Regions from separate parts of the Cohaesibacter sp. CAU 1516 genome, predicted to be linked through region 1. Evidence: riboswitches for the same ligand, from Rfam matches in the RefSeq annotation. Region 1 holds a riboswitch; the other holds the start of a gene.
What was found. A riboswitch is a leader RNA that binds a small molecule or an ion and turns the genes downstream of it on or off. The one in region 1 is predicted to bind S-adenosylmethionine.
Positions count from the first base shown of each region.

Region 2: it holds a riboswitch for S-adenosylmethionine, as region 1 does, so the genes downstream of both, FDK21_RS09955 (O-succinylhomoserine sulfhydrylase) here and FDK21_RS12790 (hypothetical protein) in region 1, are expected to answer to the same signal.

Region 1 covers NZ_VANT01000004.1:258,985-265,845, forward strand. Annotated here, with positions in the region: gene FDK21_RS12775 (hypothetical protein) at 1-95, shown strand, start outside; gene FDK21_RS12780 (group III truncated hemoglobin) at 77-637, opposite strand; gene FDK21_RS12785 (ChbG/HpnK family deacetylase) at 666-1,424, opposite strand; SAM-I-IV-variant riboswitch at 2,508-2,619, shown strand; gene FDK21_RS12790 (hypothetical protein) at 2,702-3,061, shown strand; gene FDK21_RS12795 (glycoside hydrolase family 3 N-terminal domain-containing protein) at 3,112-4,212, opposite strand; gene hisG (ATP phosphoribosyltransferase) at 4,357-5,337, opposite strand; gene FDK21_RS12805 (ATP phosphoribosyltransferase regulatory subunit) at 5,349-6,491, opposite strand; gene hisS (histidine--tRNA ligase) at 6,552-6,861, opposite strand, start outside.
Region 2 covers NZ_VANT01000003.1:51,508-58,368, reverse strand. Annotated here, with positions in the region: gene FDK21_RS09960 (thioesterase family protein) at 1-399, opposite strand, end outside; gene FDK21_RS09955 (O-succinylhomoserine sulfhydrylase) at 483-1,676, opposite strand; SAM riboswitch at 1,754-1,833, opposite strand; gene FDK21_RS09950 (peptidoglycan-binding protein) at 1,942-2,487, opposite strand; gene FDK21_RS09945 (2'-deoxycytidine 5'-triphosphate deaminase) at 2,750-3,847, shown strand; gene FDK21_RS09940 (YigZ family protein) at 3,847-4,428, shown strand; gene FDK21_RS09935 (GNAT family N-acetyltransferase) at 4,706-5,797, shown strand; gene FDK21_RS09930 (glutathione S-transferase) at 5,812-6,465, opposite strand; gene FDK21_RS09925 (ion transporter) at 6,507-6,861, opposite strand, start outside.

The sequences.
Region 1 (6,861 bases):
AGATTGGCTCACAGCTTCATTGCGGCCAGGATCTAGCCTTTGGACTGGGGCGCTATGAGCTGTTCCTGACTGCCGATCAGGACTCGTCCTGTTGATCCTTGCGGCGGACGAAAGCGAGGAAGTCCTTCGACATGACACCGTGATCAAAGGCATCGGGTGGCGCGATCCGACCTTGCATAAACACTGCCATTTGCAAGGTCTTGGCGATGGTCTCCGCCCGGCTGATATAGAGATCCGCCGCCGCCTCGGGACACAGATCACGCGCGGTTTGGCGGAACAGGGTCAACCAGTCGGCGAAGTCTTCCGGATCGAGCCCCTCGAGCTTGAGATGGGCAGGAACAGGCTTGCCGCCATATTCCCGCGTCTGCATCAACATTGAGCGCCAGAATGCCTTCATCCGGTCCAGATGCTCAGGCCACTCCATGCTCAGGCCACCGGCAAACAACATGGCCAGCCGGGGATGCTGGCGGACCTTGCCGTAAAATGTGTCGACCAGATCCGAGACCTGCTGCTCGGTGATGGATGCGTGGAGCGGTTTGCCGGTACGTTGCTTTCTCACCAGAGGACGCCCGACCAACTCTTCGCTGGTAGCCGTGTGGGGGGCCTTGCCGAGATCGTTGTCGTCTTCCTGCTGCATATCACTTTCTTTCCCGCAAGCCAGTATTCTAGGTGTTGAACCAATCCATTTGATCAAAACGCCTTCCCGGGTCATTGTCAAAACGCTCGAGCCGAGCCCGGTCACGTTCCTCGTCAAGAGAGGGGCGCACTGCGTACCATATCTGGGTGTCTTGTCGCCAGCTGGATTTCTGAGGCAGTCGTTTGAACTGTTTGACTTCCACCAGCATCCGGCGGTTCCAGCTCTGGGCCTGATGCAGATCGCTATGCCAAACGAAACGGCGTGCCATTCTTTCACGCAAACCACCGGGCCGTGACAGGGTGGGCACAACCATGGCAATGGATCCGAGATTGAAATGCCCCAGACTGGCAGTCGCTCCCAACACTGCCGGTGCAAACATTATGATGGCCTCTTCCAACAGAATGAAAGCCGGCGATCTGCCCATATGCGCAATGAATCGCTTGATCTGGGTACGGAACTCCCCTTCCAAAATGCGCGCATCCAACCCGCCAAACCGCGCGGCAGCAATCAGATCCTGCCGACGCGGCAGTGATCCCTCAGAAAGGCGGTTGGCTGGAGCAAAGCCACTGCTCAACGGAGAGAATGCGCCTGTCAGGCTCAGATGCATTCCGATGACAGCTGACAGAGCCGGATTTTCGACCACCTCCTCGCGCAAGAGCCGAGCACTCTGGGGCCAAAGGTCCGACACAGGCAGACAGGCAACCGCTCCGAGAACCTGATGCCGCACGAGCTGCAGAACGGCCTTGTTGATGCCATCGGTCATCGCATAGTCCAGAGCACAGAGCAAGGCGAGTCCTTTTCATTCTTCAGCCGGTTTGGGCACCATGCCAGTGCAACTCGACCCATCTCCAGACATAAACCGTTTCATATTGATGGTCAGTTGGCGCTTCTATTCCGCAGCATCAATAGGCTCTTGATCGAACCTGTGCAATATGTGTTTTCGGGCCGGAATGATTCGTTGACCTCAACGCGAGACCTATTTTTCTTCGTGCGTACAAGGCGATATCGACTTATTTCCGAAGCGGCGGGTTCAGAACTGTTAAAAACACCTTTTGACAACTGGGCAAGGCGATCGGGTCTGGTCAACAAATTGGGCTTACAAGACAGACCATTCCAAATGCAGGATGGTCTCAATATTTCGGCAGGAAACCTGCATGCGACCATGGGTCCTGAGATTTGAGTGAAGAAATTGGTATTTAAATTCCAATCCACTTACGTCATACTCAAATCTTCGCCTTCTCATATATGAGGTTATTTTTCCGCGCGCCCAATTGTTCGTGTAAATAAAAACAATAGTAAATTCAGGACTAAACCCCACCTTAACTCTCAGCATTCCAATGCACAGCCCAATTTCAGCCTATCAATTAATTTTTCAGTTTAAAAAAAATCATTTAACAATAACTAAAGTCATAATTACAGCCATACATCACTGAACAAAATTAAAATATGTTTTTATCAAATCACAATACTGTCAATTTATAAATATCATAAAATTATTTTCCTGTATTTTTATAGATATTCTTTTTATTGACTATTAAATACACTTTTCTCCTAACTTGATAAGGAAAAAATCTGGCCTTTTTCAAGAATTTCCCCGTAGAACCACTTTTACTATGGAAAAGTGATCTCCTGTAAAATATACTGAAACACGGAGAAACCAAGACTGCCCGACCGGCATTTGTCCCCCAAATCGATGCCGTATAGGAGCGCGGTTTCTCCCAAGACGGTCCCCACATCTAACCGTCACGAGAGGTCGTCGGCAACGACGGCCTCTTTTTGTTAACTGTTGCCCTTGCGCCACGCCAACAGCCTGAACAACCGCTTCTTCATTAAACCACCTTGATCTGGCCGCAATGTCGCCGTATGGTTTGGCCATCATCATGAGAAGGGCTGGCGCCCTCGCCAACCTGCCAACCGCGGCAAGGTGGCACCTATTACGGGATGTGGCGGCATCTTTGCAGACCGCGAAGATGGCGCAAACACGCGGATATTCCCATATCGTCGCCAGTCTTCCAAACCGTGTCAGGTGCACCAGGCGCTTTGACATGCAAGGAAGGAACAAAAATGTTTGAAGCAGCCGATTTCGATCGTCACCATTCTGCAGAGTCCGATTCCATTCTGGCACAAGGACATGGAAAACGGATTTCATCTCCCCTGAAAGCACCTGTCGATGCGACCGCCTATGAACGGGCGGTACGCACCATTCTCGAGGCTGGGTTCAAGGCGCGGGTGTTGTCCTGGCGATCTGCCTATGATCTGGGCGCACAGAACAATCTGTCCCTCGAAGCGCTGCGGGAGCGCGTCAGCCAATGCGTCCGGTTGATTGATGCCGGTCTGGGTTGTGCGATTGACGAAACCCTGTTTGCGGCTTTGGTTTTTCATTATGCTCCGCTTGCGCGCGGTATTGCCCGTCAGCCCCGTTGATCCAACTGTGTGCACGGGTCTCAACGCACCCTCAGCTCGGTCTGTCTTCATCAGGTTGAGCGGGAGCGCTGGATTTTGTCTGCCGATTGGAAAATCCGACCTTCCTGAATGCGCCCCTCGCGGATGGCCGAGCGGATCCAATCGACCGCTTCGGCCGGGTGATCCGGGTCGGGCTTGAGACTGTTGGATAAAAGCAGCAAGTCATAACCCGCTTCCACTGCTCTGAGCACCGCTTCACGGGGTTTGGCGACCTTGCGCACGGCTCCCATATCGAGGTCGTCAGTCATGGTCAAACCCTTGAATTGCAGGCCCCGCTGCAGCACATCCCGGATCAGGGTCCGTGAGAATGTGGTCAATTCACCATTGTCCTGCTGGGAAATCCGTACATAGAGATGACCGGTCATGATGATGTCGGCCAGCCCCTGTCGGACCAGCAAGGAGAAAGGTTTCAGCTCCTCCGGATCCCAACTGTCGCGAATGTCGACAAAGCCGTTATGGCTGTCCTTGTTGGACAGGCCGTGGCCGGGAAAGTGCTTCAGGGACGTGTTGATGCCATAGCGGCGATGGGCGCGGATGAAGGCAGCCGCATAGGCGACAACCGTATCAGCATCAGCGCTATAGGCGCGCAGGTTGCGGCCTATGACAGGATTGTAGGCACGATGAAGATCTGCAACGGGGCCCAGATTGAGCGTGAAGCCCATTTTGGCCAGTTCGCGGGCCGCCACTCCATAAAGTTTTTCTGCACCCGCCACATCTCTTGTCTGGGCGACACGCAAGGCAGACGGTAGACGCGTGAAGCCCTGCTTCTCGCGCAGGCGCTGAACAGCCCCACCTTCATGATCAACGGCAATATGGGTGACCTTGGCATTGTGAAACAGGTTGTTCAGCCCCTGCACATCACGACCCGAGCCAATATTGCCCGAGAGATAGACGACTGAAGAGGCCCTGCCCTTTGCCACATGATTGGCAATGGAGCGGGCAAAACGACCCTTGGCGCTCTTGCCGGAAAAGCCGATCATGATCAGACGCCCAATCGCCCGATCCAGATCAGCGGCATTGACGATGTCGGCCTTGATCAAGGCAGGCGCAGCAAGAGAACCGGCAGCCAGTTGCAAGGCCCGACGACGAGAAAGCAAGAAAGGCTGCTGCATGGATAGGTCCGCTGTTTGTGCCCGATGGATCCGCTTGGACGCGTCAAAACCAAGGCACAGGCGTGCTTGCATGATTCTGACGAGCCGATTTCGCTTCCCTTGAAGCCAGAGCTTTGAGTCGAAATCAAGGCTTCGGCAAAAAGCCTAGTCGTCGAGGCGCGCGATCAGGTGATCAAACAGCGGATTGGAGGCTTCGAAAATATAATCGAGGCTTTTGACCGACACTTCCGTCGCCCCCAAAGCCCTGAGGCGTGCGGCGATCGGATAGACGAAGCCTTCGGGCGCATGCAATGTGACGAACCCTTCCCCATGGCCGAGCGGCGCATAGACATTGGCGTCGGCAAATTCATCACAAATCTGCTGACTGACAGAGGCGGCATCAAAATGGGCGGCGGTGATTTCGCGCCGGGTGCGGGCAGCTTCCTCGGCCTGAATGCGATCGAGAATTTCGCTCAAGGCAAGGCGGGCCTCTTCGGACCAGTCCGCCGTGAGGGAGGCGACCAGATTGGCCTCGGAGCGCAAGATGACACCATCGTCCAAGATCTTGAGATTGTTGGCTTCAAGGGTCGAGCCGGTCGAGGTGATGTCGACAATCACATCTGCGGAGCCTGCTGCCGGAGCCCCTTCGGTCGCGCCAAGGCTTTCGACGATCTTGTAATCGACGATGCCGTGGCTGGCAAAGAAGCTGCGGGTCAGGTTGATATATTTGGTCGCGACCCGCAGCCGGTGGCCGTAGCGGGCCGGCATGTCGATGGCAACGTCGCCGAGATCTTCCATGGTGCGGACGTCGATCCATGCCTTGGGCAGGGCGATCACCACATTGGCGTGGCCAAAACCGAGCTTGATCAACAGATCGACATAGCGCTCCGGCGTGGTCAGATGCTCGCGGATCAGATCCTCGCCCGTCACCCCAAGATGGACGGAGCCGGCCTTCAGTTCCTTGGCAATTTCAGAGGCTGACAGGAAGGCGATTTCGACATTGTCGATGCCTTTGAGGTGACCGCGATAATTGCGTGCTCCGCCGGGACGGGCGACTTTCAGCCCAGCACGGGCGAAGAAGGCGTTGGCGTTTTCTTGCAGGCGGCCTTTGGAGGGCACGGCGATGATGAGAGGTGACTTGCTCATGATAATCTTCCCTAGCCCTCAGCTTTGTTCAAACGATCCAGCCAGATCACAAACCCGATGGCAGGCAGGGCCTCGAGCGAAAGATTTGCATCAACGCGCGGGGCCAACAGGCCCAGCAGGCGATCATAGCGCCCGCCACCGGCAACCGGGCTGGCTTCGCCTTCAAAATTCAGCTCGTAATTGAAGCCGGAATAGTAATCGAGGCGGCGGCCGAAATCGGCCTTGAAGCAGATGGGTGCATCGGAAGCAACAGACGCCTTGATCGCATCAACGCGCTCGGCAAACTGGCTCAAGGCGCCTCCCAACGGATTGCCTTCAGCCGCATCAAAGGCTTGCAACTGAGACAGGCTGTCATCAAGCGAACCGGAAATGGCGAGATAGCGAGAGATGGTGTCGATTTTCCCAGCGTCCCAGCCTGCATTGGCTGCCAGCTCGGCCTTTTCCATGTAACGCTCGGCAATGTCGCCGACAGACCGTCCGCCAACCGCCGCAAGGCCTGCAATATCGAGCATTTCCTCGACTGCGTCGCGCACGGCGGCAGGATCCTTGCCTTCGAGAATACGGGCAAGACCGGCAGAGGCGTCCTGATCATCCGCCCCACCCTGAGCCAGGCGCTTGAGCATCTTGTCGAGCAATGTCCGGTCGCCGAACGCCCCTTCAAGGCGGCGCTGCCAAACGGTTGGCGTTTCCAGCGCCGTCAACAAGGCCGAGAAGAGCGCATTGTCGCCAATGGTGACAATCGGGGTGCGGTTCGACAAGCTTTCGACAAGCTTCAAGGCCCCGGTGAGGCTGTTGGCGTCAAAGCTAACACCACCTTCAGGGTCGAACTGTTCAAGGCCCGCCTGCCAGCTTTCGCCGGGCAGATCGTCGCCACGCTGGCGGAAGACCGGACCAACACAGGCATAATTGGCAACTTGATCAATCGGGGCCGAGGAGAGATGGTGCAGGCAGGCAGGAATGGTGAATTCGGGCCGCAGCGCCATGGCTTCGCCATTGGCACCGGGGGCCACATAGAGCCTGCGACGGATGTCTTCCCCGATCAGATCGACAAAGACATCGGCATGAAACAGCACCGGCAGATCGATTGCGGTGGCACCTACGGCTGCAAATTGCTCGGTCAGCTCGGCCCGCATGGCATCGGTCATATAGGTCATGTCATCTCCTTACCCGGTTGCCCGGGGATCTTGGCGGCCCCTGTAGCCGCTGAGCCGAATTCACCCGGCAGCGTTGGCTGCAGAGCGGTCGGCGGCTTGGTCGGCCAGCATCTTCTTGACGGTATCCACCAGATCGGCAGTGGCCACTTCGACCTGTGCCGGGCGGCTTTCGCGCCAGGTGGCATTGTCCTCGATCTCGGCGGACAGGCGCTTGCCCTCTTCAAGATCCTTGATCTGAACGATGCCTTTTTCTTTCTCGTCCGAGCCCTGAATGATGGCCAGCGGACAATCGCGCTTGTCGGCATATTTCAGCTGATTGCCGAATTTCTTCCAGTTGCCCTGATAAAGCTCTGCCCGGATGCCTGCGGCA
Region 2 (6,861 bases), on a different contig from region 1:
ATAGCGGGCCTTCTGCTCGTCGGTCAGCGGCACCGCCTTGCGCGTTTCGGCGCTGATCGGCACCCACATGGTGCGTGCCTTGGCCAGCAGCTTGCCATCATTGCGGCGCAGAATATGGGTGAAGCGCTCGAAATGCCGATTTTGCCGCCCGCCAATCCATGTGCGGGCATAGACATCATCTTCAAGGAAGGTCTGTCTTTTATATTCGATCTCGTGCTTCATCACGACCCAGAACAGGCTGTTAAATTCATGCGGACGCGCCACATGACCCCAGTGGGTCACCGCCGCATCCTGCACCCAACGCAAATAGACCGTATTGTTGACATGGCCCAGCTCATCGATATCAGAGGGCTGAATGGTGATGTCGAGTTCAAACGGGATTTTCGGGTCGGGAAACATGAACCACCTGCTAATCTGATCAAAGCTCCAATCTGGCGAAGATAACCGCAAAAGCAAGTGGGTATTTTGTCCCACAAATGCCCTCAAAGACGCGCCAGAGCCTGCTCGAAATCGTCCCACAGATCTTCGACATCCTCCAGACCGACCGACAGGCGCAACGTGCCTTGGCCAATGCCAGCGGCGGCCAGCTGATCATCATCCAGACGCTGGTGGGTGGTGGTGGCCGGATGGGTGATCAGGCTCTTGGCATCGCCCAGATTGTTGGAAATCTTGATCACTTTGAGGGCATTTTCCAGCGCAAAGGCCTTGCCCTTGCCGCCAGCCACATCAATCGCCACCATGGTCGATCCACCGCGCATCTGCCGCTTGCAGAGCTCCGCCTGCGGATGGTCGTCGCGGCCCGGATAATAGATCCGCTCGATCGCCTTGTGACCGGCCAGCCGATCGGCCAGCAATCCGGCGCTGCGGGTCTGTTCCTTGACGCGCAGCGGGAAGGTTTCCAGACCCTTGAGCATCACCCACGCATTGAAAGGCGACAGGGATGGGCCGGTATGCCGGTGAATGTCTTTGAGTTCTTCTTCAATGAATTGCTCGCTGGAAAGCACCACACCGCCCAGACAACGCCCCTGACCATCAATATGCTTGGTGGCCGAATAGATCACCACATCGGCGCCGAGCGCCAGCGGGCTTTGCCAGAGGGCCGTGGCGAACACATTGTCGACCACCAGCCGTGCACCGGCTTCATGGGCAATGGCGGCAACGGCTGCAATATCAATCACCGAGAGCACCGGGTTGGTCGGGCTTTCAAGGAAGCAGGCGCGGGTGTTGGGCTGCATCGCCGCTTTCCATGCGTCAAGATTGGTGCCATCGACCAAAGTGCATTCCACACCAAAGCGCGGCAGCAGCTCGCTGACAATATAAAGGCAAGAGCCAAACAGGGCGCTGGCCGCAACCACATGGTCGCCCGCCTTGACGCAGGACAGCATCGCCGCCGTCACAGCCGCCATGCCAGAGGCGGTGCCGCGCGCCGCTTCAGCCCCTTCCAGCAGAGCCATCCGCTCTTCAAACATCGAAATGGTCGGGTTGGCATAGCGCGAATAGACATAGCCCGGCTCTTCGCCCTTGAAGCGGGCTTCCTGGCTTTCGGCGCTGTCATAGACATAGCCCTGCGTCATGAACAGAGCCTCGGATGTCTCGCCCCACTGGGACCGCATCACGCCGCCATGGACCATCTCGGTGGCCGGACGTAGGGTGGAAGGCTTTTTGGTCTCTGACATAACACAATCCTGTCTCTTCAAAGCCGGGAGCAGATACACAAAACCCGGCAACGCTTGTTAAAGCACGACCGGGTTCATCTCTTCGTCCCCCGGCCTTTTAGCATCCTTATTTAACGTGGCGGCAAGCCGACCGGCTCAAATGACCACGAAGTGCATTGCTTATAAGGCGAAAGGGCAGGGCTGTCAACAAATTGGCGGTTTGAACAAAAGAAGGGAGGCAACCGTGGTTGTCTCTCTTCAGAAATGGTTTCAAATGGCGTCTATCTCACCCGAACCAGCCTTTAACCTTGCCCCAGATGGAATTGTCTGGGGCGGCCTCGACCGAGCCCTTGACCACGTCCGCACCCTTTAGTTCCGGCAGGTCTTCGCTTTCAAAATGCTCTTCATCGGCTTTCACAGCAGCTTTTTCAACCACCGCATCGGTGACCACTGAGGCAAAGCTCTTCATTTTGGAGAGCGTTGCAGGGCCAGCCATGCCGTCAACATCAAGGCCGTTTTCTTCTTGGAATGCCATCACCGCCTTGCGGGTGCCAGCACCAAAAATGCCGTCAGCCCCGATGCCAAGATCTTCCTGCAACGCCTTGACCGCTGCCCCGCGTGAGCCAACCCGCAGCAAGACCAGCTCATGCAGCCCCATGGCGGTGAATGTGTCCGGCCCGGCAATGCCGTCAACCGCCAAGCCGTTGGCCTGTTGAAACGCCCGGACCGCTTTCTCAGTGCCCGGACCAAAATCCCCGTCGGCATCAATGCCGAGTTTTTCCTGCAACCGCTTGACCGGTGCACCTTTCAGGCCCCGTTTCAAAATGGACATTGATCTCTCCTCTGCTCGATCAAATGCAATGACAAAATGCGTGAAAAAATTTGACTCATTGCGTGCGACTCGCACCCGCCCGCGAAACTCCGTAAGCACAATAGCGGTTGTCAGAATTGCGGCAAGAGATATGTGTGAGAAGAGCATCTTCAGGGCGTCCCAAACAGACGATCTGCCACTTAGTGGCGAAGTTCGCGATTGCTCCTCCTCTCTCCCCTTGCTACACACAATCAAATCCACTCCATCCTGCAAGGCCCGATCCATGAGCGCTCTTTCCTTTCCCGGCACCGGTATTTTGAATGATGCGGATATTGCCGCTCTGGTCCAGGCCGAAGCGATTGGTTTTGATAGGCCACGAGACGCTGACCAGATCCAGCCAGCCAGCCTTGATCTGCGCCTCGGTTCCACCGCCTATCGTGTGCGGGCCTCGTTCCTGCCCGGCCCCAACCGGTCCGTCAAAGAGCGCCTTGATCACCTGCAGCTCCACCAGATTGATCTAAGCGAAGGGGCGGTCTTGGAAACCGGTTGCGTCTATATCGTGCCGCTGATGGAAAGTCTGAAACTGCCCGACTTCATTGCCGCCGCTGCCAATCCGAAAAGCTCGACCGGCAGGCTCGACATTTTCACCCGCATCATTGCTGACAGGGCGCAGCAGTTCGACAAGATCCCCAAAGGCTATCAAGGCCCGCTCTATCTGGAAGTCAGCCCACGCACCTTTCCCATTTTTGCCCGTGCAGGCTCGCGCCTGACACAAATCCGCTTCCGGCAGGGCCGGGTGGTGCTGAGCGACGAAGAGCATCGCGCGCTCCATGCCGCTGAGACACTGGTCGCCAGTCAAGATCCCTTCATCGCCGATGGCATTGCGGTCTCGATTGATCTGGCCGGCGACGGCATTGTCGGCTATCGCGCCAAACGCCATGCGGCGGTCATTGATGTCGACCAGCGCGACGCCCTCGATATGCTCGATTTTTGGGAGCCGATCCCAGGCCGTGGCCGGGGCGAGTTGATCCTCGATCCGGATGAATTTTACATTCTGGTTTCGAACGAGGCGGTCCATGTGCCGCCGCTCTATGCCGCCGAAATGGTGCCTTTCGATCCGCTGGTCGGCGAATTCCGCGTCCATTATGCGGGCTTCTTTGATCCCGGCTTTGGTCATTCCGAAGTCGGTGGCACCGGCAGCCGTGCCGTGCTGGAAGTGCGCAGCCACGAAGTGCCCTTCATTGTCGAGCATGGCCAGATCATTGGTCGCCTTGCCTATGAGAAAATGCGCGCCCGCCCAACGGCGCTCTATGGCTCTGGCATCGGCTCCAACTATCAGGCGCAGGGCTTGAAGCTATCCAAGCATTTCAAGGCCGTCTGATGGCCGAACTGAAGACCATAGAAGCCGAATTTTACGCCGAGCTGGAAGAGAAGAAATCACGTTTTCTGGCCTTTCTGGTGCCGATTGATCAGTTCGAGGTCCGGCTGGAGGCCTTGCGCATTGAGCATCGCAAAGCCAGCCATCATGTCACCGCCTTTCGCCGCATTCATGACGACGACCATATCGAGGAAGGCGCCAAGGATGATGGCGAACCGGCTGGCACTTCTGGCATGCCGATGCTCAAGGTGCTGATTGGCCGCGAGTTGATCGATTGTGGGGTGATCGTGGTGCGGTATTTCGGAGGTACCAAGCTGGGTGCGGGCGGATTGGCCAGAGCCTATTCCGGCGCAGCCAGCCGGGCGATCGATGCCGCACAGCTTGTCGTTTGGCAGCGCCTGATGCAATATACGGTTAAGGGCCGCTTCGATCAGACCGCCGATCTGGAACGCCAGATCGGTCTCCTCAGGCTCGACGTACAAGACCGTCACTATACCGAAACCGGCGTCGATATTCTGGTCGAGGGGCCGGAAGCGCAAATCGAAGCCATGAAAGACTTTCTGCACGAGTTGAACCTCTATTGAGGGAACGGAACCGGTCATCCCGCCGCAGGGACATTTGTCGCACAGGCTCAGTAAATCAAATTTAAAGCTTTTGGTTGCATAACCAATGGGCGTTTGCTCCACCTTGCCCAAAAGGCTCTATGCCGCTCAAACGCGCAGAAGATATGAGTTTACACTTGCTTATGATTATTGTGTGAGTATCGGAGCGCCCGTGCGTCACTGTTTCGGGAGCCAAATATAGCGATCTGACTGTGTAGGTTGCAGTTGCTCGATATGCAAAAGATGATGAGAGCGAAAGATGATGGAATTGAACGTTTCCGAGGATTTTGATTTCCAATCCGAGGAATATTCAGATCTGTATACCCAATCTGATTGCACCGCCTTTCAGCATCCTGTCTGGCAAACCGCCATGCAACAGCATGTGCGCAAACAAATCGGCCTGCGCAACAAAACCCTGCAATTCCGCTGTAAGAAGAGCGGTCAGCTTGTCGGCATATTGCCTCTTGTCGCCCGCAAGAAAATGGGCACCAACATTCTTGAATTTGCCAATCTTGGATTGGTTGATTACGCCCTTCCCACTTTGCATACCAATTTCTGGCAATGGGTTCCGAACCCCTCCACCCTGAGTGTCGAGCTTGATCGGGTGCTGGGCCGCTATGACATGCTGCGTATCAAGCATATGCCGTCGAACGATCCGAACTTCCTGCGCCTGTTGCCCAACGCCTGTATGGAGCGAGCCAAATTCAGCGCCCATGTCGCGGAACTGGGCAGCGATTATGACAGCTGGCGGACGGACGTCATCTCCAAGGCTGAGCGCAAGAGCCGCGACAAAAAACGCCGCGCCATGATGCGCAATGGGGATTGGCAGATGAATCGCCTGACCGATCCCGCCGATATCACCGAGGCCTTCAACCATCTCAAGCTCTATCACAAGGAGCGCTTCGCGGATCGCCCCGGCAAGGACATGCTTCAGGATGGCAGCAGTTTCCGCTTCTATGTCGATCTTGCCTGCCATTCGGCCGAGTCAGGCTTCTCGCGCACCTATAGTTTCACCTATGACGGCGATATCGTTGCTGTCCAGTTTGGATTGCATGACGGCGACCGCTATCTCTATTTGATCATGGGCGTGGATTATGAGCGCATGGGCAAATACTCACCCGGCCTGTTGATGACCGAGGACATCATTCGCGATTGCATCAAGGACGGTATCAAGACCTTCGATCTGACGGTTGGCGATGAACCCTACAAGGCGAAATTCGGGACCAAACCCTTAGCGATCTATACCCTGTGGCACGCCTCTTCCATGCTTGGAACCATGGGCCGAACGGTCGCTGATCTGATGCACAAACAGAAGGTTGGCAACAACCTCCTGCGCTGGATGTCCAATTAACACCGCATTGTGCGTCAATCAGGCCCCGGAAACAGGGTCACCGGATCCCCGTCCTGCCAGACTGGCCATTTCCTGAAAATCGACGAAAACAGCGCTGATTGTTCATGGCCCTGAAGCCATGCAAGCAGACGCGGCGGCACGGCATCATCAAACCAGTCTCGATCGGTATTGGCAAATTGCCGTACAAAGGGGAACAAAGCGATATCGGCCAGCGCTATCCGGTCTGCAAACAACTGATCATGCCGCATCAGACGGTCGATCAGCGGACTGAGCGCTGTCAGGGCCAGGTCCCGTTCCGTCTTTTCTGACACATCCTCATAGCGGGTCGCATATTTGTAGCGGTCCAGATGGTGCTTGAAACCGCCATCCATCTCGGCAATCAAATCCAGCATCTCGGCCCGCTTGCCGGCTTCAGGTGTGAGCCAGCCCTGTGGATCATGCTGATCAAGAGCCCAGAGCATGATGTCGAGGCTTTCGTCAATCACGGTGCCATCGGGCAATTGCAGCACCGGAATGGTGCCCTTTGGTGAAATTTCCAGCATATGGGCCGGTTTGGCCCTCAGCACGATCTCGCGCAGCTCTACGGTGATGCCGGATGCCCACAATCCCATCCGTGCCCGCATGGCATAAGGGCAACGGCGAAAGGAATAAAGCAGCGGGCGGGTCATCATCATCGTCCTTTCGGCACGTCAGTCGACAGAAGGCCGTGTCAGCCTTTGCGTTGCTCGGCGAGCAACTGTTTCAACTCGGCTATCTCACCCCGCATCGCCCTGACTTCCAGCATCACGGTCGATGTTTCTTCATGCAGAGCGGCGCGGTCGGCCTCGGCTGTGGCTTCATGTTCGGACTGCATGGCCGAAACAATGATGCCGATAAACAGATTGAGCACCGTGAAAGAGGTCATCAAAATGAAGGGCACAAAGAACAGCCAGGCCAGCGGATGAGCCTCCATGACCGGACGCACGATCCCCATTGACCAGCTTTCCAGCGTCATGACCTGAAACAGGGTATAGGCGGATTCGCCAATTGTGCCGAACCAGTCAGGGAATTCCGTACCGTAAAGC